DNA from 4 places in the Paenibacillus sp. RU5M genome. Region 1 is predicted to be linked to each of the others. Evidence: predicted binding sites of a transcription regulator. Region 1 holds the regulator's gene; each other region holds the start of a gene.

Region 1 (2,210 bases):
AAGCCAATTTCAGGTTACTGCCTGGATTGTGGGAAACTGCTACATCATGCTTTGCGAGAATCTCGATCTCTTCATCATTCAGATGTACCGCATGTGCAACCAGAGATGGACGGGAGAAAAATCCTAGCTTCTCCAGATGTGCGACCGGACGCAGTCCGTAATCAGCCACGTTCTGTTCCACTTCTCGAATCGTTTCAGACATATGCGTATGCAAAGGCAGATTCAGATCATGAGCAACCTGTACCAGCTTCTCTATGTAATCCGGAGGGCAAGTGTAAGGGGCGTGTGGAGAGATTACGGTTGTAATTCTTCCGTCTGCTTGTCCATTCCATTGACGGGCAAATGCTGCGGACTCTTCGAGCTTGCGAAGTTGTTCTTCTTCTGAGCAAAGTCCGATTACCCCACGTGCCAGAGCAGCCCGAACGCCAGATTGTTCCACCACTTTCGCAACCTGATCCATATGATCATACATATCTAGGAAAGCTGTTGTTCCACCCTTCAACATTTCAAGCACGGAAAGTGATGTGCCCCAATATACGTCTTCAGACGTCATTTTGGCTTCCATTGGCCACATTTTCTCCTGCAACCATACTTGTAACGCCAGATCGTCTCCATGGCCTCTGAGGAGCGACATGGCCGCGTGACCATGCGTATTGATCAGACCCGGCAAGAAGAACAGTCCTTTTCCGTCCACCTTTGTCAGGCTTTCGTCTCCTTCCGGCAATGTCTCACCAATATGCACAATCTTGTCATTCTCAACAACCATAAAACCTTGAACCACGTTCCAATTCGTACCTTCACTCACGGCAAATTTGCCGTTGTGAATTACCCATCTATTTGTCGTCATCTTCCTCGTCGTCCTTTCCATTCTCCAAGTAATAAGCCAGGCTAAGTAGATCCGTCGTAAAATCAGCATGATGAATGCGAATATGCGGCGGGGTCTTCAGGATCGTTGGCGCAAAGTTCAGAATCGCTTCAATTCCTGACTCAATCAGCTGATCTGCAACATTTTGGGCTTCCGTATCCGGAACCGTGATAATACCTATACGAATGTTATCTTTTTTGACCGAATCCGTTAATTCATTCATCGGTTGTACCGTCAAACTGTTGATTTGACTCCCAATTTTCGGACCGTAGGCATCAAATACAGCGACGATCTTCATGTTGTCTTTGAGATAGGCATTGTAATTGGACAAGGCATGTCCCAAATTACCTGCTCCGACAAGAGCTACATTGATCTGCTGGTCTATTTTTAAAATATGGCGGATTTTCTCAATGAGATATGAAACGTCATATCCAATCCCTTTACGACCAAAGTCACCAAAGTAAGCCAAGTCTTTACGAATCTGGGCAGGATTCAAATCCAGCCTCAGTCCAAGTTCTTGTGAAGAGACCGTATTGACTTCGCGCTGATGCAGTTCATTCAAATAACGCAAGTAAACAGGCAATCTACGCACCACGGCTTCCGAAATTTTATCTGATTTCATTCATTGCTCCCCCTTACCAAGGCCACGATAGATAGATGAAAAGATGAGCACCCTGTCTAAAACGATGCAAAATGATTACTGAATTAAACAGGATGCTCCTTGTTATATAATGGATAATTGCTTTAATCGCTTTACTCGCATATCCATGAAACGAATACATGATATTAATCAATTTTACCGCCAATCACTGGCGTCTTGCAATAATGGAAGCTACAGAGCGTATCTGTTATTGTTGCTCTTCGGTTGGTCTCTCGAGCCATTCCGAAATGCGTGGAACCATCTGCTCTGTAAGCATGTGCTCCATTTTGGGACCAGGTAATGAATATAAAAAGTACTTGCCATAATACGCTTCAATAACGCGTGTATCGTATACAATCACAATGCCTCTGTCTTTGCCTGTACGAACCAGTCTGCCAAATCCCTGTTTGAAACGGATGACGGCTTGTGGCACGGATAGCTTCATAAACGGGTTTTTCTTTTGCTGCTGCAAAAGCTCGCTCTTCGCTTCCACTAACGGATGATTCGGTGGCTGGAACGGCAGTCTGACAATTGCAAGGCAGGTCAGAGCCTCTCCCGGAATGTCCACGCCTTCCCAAAAGCTGCTTGTGCCAAGTAGCACCGTTGCTTTAGCATCTTGGAACCGACGTGTAAGCTTGGAACGGCTGCCGCTGTCCACCCCTTGCCCAAGCAAAGAGATATCGTTGCCTGACAAAGCCTCCTTAA
Region 2 (2,210 bases), on a different contig from region 1:
CAGTAACGACTTCTTCGTGATCATCAACACACTGCGTTGTTCACTCGCCTTGATCGCAGTAAACAAACCAGCAATGCCCGAACCAATAACCAGCACATCCGTCTCCACCATCGGCAGCGCGGACAGATCAAAATCCACTAAATATTGCGGTATCATGTTATTTCACCTGTCTTGGAGCAAGAGTAGCGCATGCTACTTCACCAGTAACATGCGCTCTAGTGATTCTCTGGCTTTGTCGGCAACCGCTGGCGGTACGTAAATTTGCGGCTTCATCGTTTCCAGACATTTAACCAGCTTTTTCAAGTTGTTGACCTTCATGTTCGGGCATACGAGGAACTTGGTAGCAAAGTGGAATTGTTTATCTGGGCTATCGAGACGCAGTTGGTATCCTGTACCATCCTCGGTACCTACGATAAATTCTTTAGCGGACGAATTCTTACAATATTCCAGAATGGCGGTTGTGCTACCTACGAAGTCACCCATCTCTACAACCTCAGGACGACATTCCGGGTGAACAACGAACTCGGCATTTGGATGCTTCGCTCTCATCTCAACCACGTCTTTGACCGTCAGCATATCATGGGTATTGCAGTAACCTTCCCAGATAATCATTTTCTTGTCTGTATGTTGTTGCACATAATGTCCCAGATTTTTATCCGGTACCCAGATGATTTCATCGGAATCAACAGATTGAATGACTCTGACAGCATTGGCCGATGTACAACAGATGTCGGTCTCTGCCTTGATCTCAGCTGAAGAATTGATGTACGTTACAACTTTGGCATTCGGGTGCTGTGCTTTCAATTTACGTAAGCCTTCAACGTTCACCATGTCTGCCATTGGGCAGCCTGCACGCTCGTCGGGGATGATAACCGTTTTGTTAGGGGCAAGAATTTTAGCGCTTTCACCCATAAAATGAACCCCGCAGAAAACGATAACATCCGCATCGGTTTGTGCCGCCTTCTGGGCCAGCAAAAACGAATCTCCCCGGAAATCAGCGACCTCCTGTACCTCGTCACGTTGATAATAATGGGCAAGAATAATGGCATTACGTTCCTTCTTCAACTCCATCAGCCGCTCGCGCAGCTCCCGGTTCATCTCAGCCTTGCGCTCTAAAGCCAGAGCTTCCACCTGTGATCCTCTCCTTATCGGGACAGCCTTATACGCTGTTTCATATGGCAAATCCAAGTCGTTATTTTCGCTTGAGAAACGAATCACAAGCGGTTTAACACCTAATGTACACAACGTTCACGACTCTGTCAATAAATGAAAACGCCCCAGAACAAGGGCATAACCGCCCATTTCCTACGTGGTTCGCCCTATAGCTCCCCGTTATCATTATCTATACAATTTAAAGGAATATATAAAAAAAGAGAGCCCGAAGGCTCTCTTTGTTCATCTGCCACTATAAACAGATGGTTGTTATAAATTAAGACGTTGGCTTCGTTCCACCATCATCCGGGTCATTGCTGTTTCCTTTGTCCAGATTCGGAGCTTCGTTAGGAATATCTCCGGCTGGTGGCTCAGGCGTTTCATCTTTGCCTTGGATACGGACGCGTACATCACCGATGTTGTCGATGATCGCCTCTCCGCTTTCGCTAGGCGTGCCTTCTCCATCATTGCTGTTCTCACTTTTTGGAGTCAGGGAACCTGTCTCGATCAATTCCTTGATCTGATCCATTTCCAATGTCTCCACTTCGAGCAATGTTTGTGCGATCAGATGCATCTCTTTCGAATGTTTTACGAGCAAGTCCTTACATTTCTCGTAACAATCGTTAATGAAGCGTTGCATTTCCTGATCAATCTCATATGCGATGGAATCCGAGTAATTCTGTTCATGACCAATATCACGGCCCAGGAATACCTGTCCCTGTGAACTTCCGAATTGCATAGGACCCAATTTCTCACTCATACCGTACTCCATAACCATACTTCGAACAATACCTGTCGCTTGCTGGAAGTCACTGTATGCGCCAGTACCAATTTCACCAATGAACAATTCTTCTGCAACACGGCCCCCAAGGAGTCCCGTTATTTTGTCCAACAGCTCCTGCTTGGTTACAAGCATACGATCTTCTTTTGGCAACATGATTACATATCCACCCGCGCGTCCACGCGGAATAATGGTAACTTTATGTACCATATCGGCATGTTCCAGGAAGTAACCTACAATGGTGTGACCTGCTTCGTGGTAAGCAATGATACGTTTC
Region 3 (2,210 bases), on a different contig from region 1:
AGGTTTCGTTCCCCCGAACCTTGTCATGGCGAATTTATTTTGCGTGGATATTTTTACATTAAAAAAAGCGATTCCTCTCCCGTCCATCACAGCAGACAGCCATGACTTGAACGAGATCAGAATCGCCTCTCCTGTTTACTTTGCACTCGTCTTTTCATTCGTTTTCGCACTTGTACCACGTTTACACCGCTACTCAATTACTCGGCAAAATGCCGCTACGCCTGCTTGCTCCACATCGGTCTGGCTTCCGTTTCCACAGGCTGGGCCGCCGCCATGGCCACCTCAGGCTTCACTTCCGGCTCATGCTTGCGCAGGTACACCATCCAGTAGGCAGCCGCGACAAACAGCGCCCCTCCCGTCAGGTTGCCAAGCCATACCGGAATGAAATTCATGATGTATTGCCCCCACGAATAATGTCCTTCAAAGATCGCCGCAGGAATCAGGAACATGTTGGCGACAACGTGCTGGAATCCAATAGCCACAAAGGCCATCGTTGGGAACCAAATGCCCAATACTTTTCCGCTCATCGTATCCGATGCATAAGACAGCCAAACCGCGAGTGCTACCAGCCAGTTACACCCGATCCCGGATATAAAAGCCTGAAGGAAGCTGTCGTCCAGCTTGTGTCCAGCCATATCCACTACTTTGGTCAAATAAGCCCCCTCTGCCGTCAGACCAAGCACATGCCCAAACGCATAGGCAACAAAGAGCGCTCCAAGGAAATTACCTATCGTTACTAAGGTGAGATTCTTCAACATGTTGCCTGCGGACAGTTTACGTGCAATCGTCGCGAGTGGGACGGCCATCATATTACCTGTCAGCAGTTCCCCACCGCCAATCAGCACCAATATCAAACCTACCGGGAAAACTGCTGCGCCAATCAGATTAACCAAGCTGCCCCACTCGGCCGGAGCAGAGGCAATGACCCGAATATCCAGCAGAAATCCGAGCGCAATAAAAGCGCCTGCCAGAAAACTGAGTATCAATACGGAGGACACCGGATTTTGGGCTTTCTTCATCCCCGTATGCGCCGTATATTGTGCAACCTCAAGAGGTGTTTTTGCTGGCATAACGATCCTCTCCTTCACAGTTCATGAACATCATAATTCAACCTGTTTTGTTGATATGTTTATTGTATCGCGAAGGTTTCAAGAGGTTTGTTACTTTTATCACAAAGTCTGAAAACTACATTTTAATATTTCTGTTGTGTATTGCTTGATATGTAGAAAAAACAAAAAAGAACTACCGCAGAATGACTGCGGCAGTTCTCAGCTATTTCGGTTATACCATCGCTGGTGTTTTTACTTCTACTGGTGGCAACGCCTGAAGACCAGCCGAGTTCAGGAAGTTCCATGGTTTGTTGTAATGTGGTTGGAAGAAGAAGTCGATGAAGGCCAGCTCATCTACCGTCATGTTGTTCTGGATGCAGACAGAGATCGTATTGATCGACTGTGTCAGATCAGCTTGTGACATGACCTGCGCACCAACAATGCGGCGCGTAGCCTGTTCATAGATTACTTTGAGCAGCAGCTTCTCTGCCGTTGGCATGAACTCTGGACGGTAAGCATCTTCAAGCGTTACAGCTTCAACCACCAGACCCTCATCCGCAGCAGATGCTTCCGTCAAGCCTGTGCCTGCAATATTTTGTTCATAAATTTTAATACCTGATGTGCCTTGTGTACCCATGTACCGTGTCGTAGGACGAACCAGGTTCCGTGCTACGAGTGTACCCATCCGCACCGCATTAGTTGCCAGTGGAATGTAAGCTGCCTTGCCGGTTGGGTTGTAATGAATTGCACAGCTGTCTCCAGCAGCGAAGACGTCTTTTTGACTGGTTTGCATATATTTATCCACGATGATTGCGCCGTTAGGCAGCATATCCACTTGGCCTTTGAGCAGCTCGGTATTTGGACGGAAACCAATGCACAGAATAACGAGGTCTGTTTCGAACTCTCCTTTGGATGTAATGACCTTGTTCACTTTGCCATTCTCTCCGGTAAATTTCTGTACAGTTTGGCCCAGTGCCAGCTTGATGCCGTGTCCAGTCAACGTTTCTTCAATGGCATCCGTGAACTCGGGATCGAGATATTTGTTCAAAATCCGGTCCACACTATCGATCAGTGTAACTTCCTTGCCGTTCATTTGGAAAGCCTCCACCAGCTCGATGCCGATATATCCTGCTCCTACCACGGTAATACGTTTGGCATGCT
Region 4 (2,210 bases), 230 kb from region 1:
GTGACCCATGCCGCCAAAAGCAACCACTTCTGCTGCACGCTCAATCCCTTCAGCTGCCGTTTTCACTTTGTAACAAGCCAGTACCGGGCTTAGTTTTTCAGCAGACAACGGGAATTTTGTACCTACGCCTTCAATCTCGGCTACAAGAATTTTGGTGTTAGCAGGGACCTCGATGCCGCACATTTGCGCAATGCTGACTGCAGATTGACCAACAATCGCCGGGTTCACCGCACATTTCTCAGCATTAATCGCACCTGCGGTCAGTTTCGCTGCCTCATCCTTGTTGACGAAGTAACAGCCGTTCGCGATCATTTTCTTTTTCACCTGATCGAAGATCGGTTCTTCGATGATGACTGCTTGCTCGGAAGCACAAATCATACCGTTATCGAACGATTTGGACAAAATCAGATCCGTTACTGCTTGATTGATATCTGCGCTTTTCTCAATAAAGCAAGGTACGTTCCCTGGCCCTACGCCCAGTGCTGGTTTACCACAGCTGTATGCCGCCCGTACCATACCTGATCCACCTGTTGCCAGAATGAGCGCCACATCATTATGATTCATCAGTGCGTTTGTGCGATCCATGGAAGGATCATCAATCCACTGGATACAATCCGCTGGAGCACCATGCTTCACTGCAGCATCTAGCAGGATTTTGGCGGCTTCCCGGCTACAGTTCTGTGCAGATGGGTGGAAACCGAAGATGATCGGGTTACGCGTTTTGATGGAAATCAGTGCTTTGAACATCGTGGTGGATGTCGGATTCGTTACCGGGGTAATCCCCATGATGATGCCGACAGGCTCCGCAATTTTCTGGAAGCTTTCGTACTCGTTATCTTCGATAACCCCTACTGTTTTGTCATATTTTATGCTATGATACACATATTCTGTTGCAAATATATTTTTGGTGATTTTATCCTCATACACACCCCGACCTGTTTCTTCCACGGCCATTTTGGCGAGCATCATATGTTTGTCCAGACCTGCCAGCGCCATCGCTTGCACGATGCGGTCAATCTGTTTCTGATCCATGGACATGAATGCTGCATGTGCTTTATTCGCTTTGTCAATTAACGTTTGAATATACTGACCTGCTGTCGGTTCTTTTACTGGGGCGACTTCGTTCTTTACAGCCATCTCCCTCATCCTCCTAAAGGTTCGTATTGGTTTGTCTCTCTTCTTTACATTCACATCGTACCATGGGGAAAGAGTTAATTATGTGATTTTTTTCACAAAGTATAACAAATTTAATTTAAGTTTTTTAGTGTCTCTCACTTAGCCATTTACACTTCCTATTTAAACTATAGGGCTGTCAGATTCATCCTCTCCTTTCGAAAGTGAATTTAATCACAATGTTTGAAATTTCGCCATTTTTGCCCCCTTTCCACGCCCCTCAAACGGCAAGATAAGGTATATACTGAACTTAAAAATTGAACCACCGCAATTTGTACCGTCCTTCCCGGCCGAGAGATGACCCTGATCAGGACGGCAACGGTTTGCGGCGAACCACGGGGGCCAATCCAAGCTGCAGAAGGCCGTCCGATGGACACAAAGGGGAGATAGACTTATGAGAGAACAACTGAGTGTACTGGAAAAACGCGGAAATACCAACTGTTTCTCGGAAGCGAATTTCAACCATCTGCTCGTAACGATGAAGGACAGAACCTATCCGGAAGGAACCCATCTGTATTGGGAGGGAGATGTCTCTGACAAACTTTATTATATGAAACGAGGCCGTGCTCAGATCACCAAATCCACGGATGAAGGCAAGGAATTGATTATGTACATGTATCAAGCCGGTGATATGATTGGGCAGGCTGATCCGTTCTTCGGATCGAAACACAGCTTTTCGGCGGAAGTGCTGGAGGATAGTGAGATCGGCGTACTGGAGCATAAAGACCTGGAAATGCTGATCTGCCAACACTGTGACTTTGCGATCGACTTTATGAAATGGATGGGTATCCATCACCGGTTAACCCAAACCAAATTCCGTGATCTGATGTTATATGGCAAACCGGGCGCACTCTGCTCCACGCTGATTCGATTGTCCAATTCCTACGGCGAGCCCCATGGAGAGCATGTCATGATTCATAAAAAAATAACACACACGGATCTGTCCAATATGATTGGAGCGACCCGTGAAAGTGTCAACCGCATGTTAAGCGATTTGCGTAAAAAAGACGCCATTGAATACGATAACGGCATGATTG

The links. Region 1 encodes Rex, which represses fermentation and respiration genes when NADH is low (regulators of the CRP and FNR family bind a similar motif). Its sites were predicted from a motif close to TTGTGAAATATTTCACAA; they were not measured.
Region 2: the regulator Rex is predicted to act here: its motif matches at 1,203-1,220, upstream of nadA (quinolinate synthase NadA).
Region 3: the regulator Rex is predicted to act here: its motif matches at 1,158-1,175, upstream of CRO25_RS15230 (formate/nitrite transporter family protein).
Region 4: the regulator Rex is predicted to act here: its motif matches at 1,218-1,235, upstream of adhE (bifunctional acetaldehyde-CoA/alcohol dehydrogenase).

What each region holds. Positions count from the first base shown of each region.
Region 1 is NZ_OBQM01000001.1:452,580-454,789, reverse strand. It holds gene CRO25_RS02255 (amidohydrolase) at 1-847, opposite strand, end outside; gene CRO25_RS02250 (redox-sensing transcriptional repressor Rex) at 834-1,487, opposite strand; gene dinG (ATP-dependent DNA helicase DinG) at 1,714-2,210, opposite strand, start outside.
Region 2 is NZ_OBQM01000020.1:18,616-20,825, forward strand. It holds gene nadB (L-aspartate oxidase) at 1-156, opposite strand, end outside; gene nadA (quinolinate synthase NadA) at 193-1,131, opposite strand; gene ftsH (ATP-dependent zinc metalloprotease FtsH) at 1,430-2,210, opposite strand, start outside.
Region 3 is NZ_OBQM01000004.1:306,733-308,942, reverse strand. It holds gene CRO25_RS15230 (formate/nitrite transporter family protein) at 216-1,070, opposite strand; gene CRO25_RS15225 (FAD-dependent oxidoreductase) at 1,282-2,210, opposite strand, start outside.
Region 4 is NZ_OBQM01000001.1:222,098-224,307, reverse strand. It holds gene adhE (bifunctional acetaldehyde-CoA/alcohol dehydrogenase) at 1-1,137, opposite strand, end outside; gene CRO25_RS01135 (Crp/Fnr family transcriptional regulator) at 1,568-2,210, shown strand, end outside.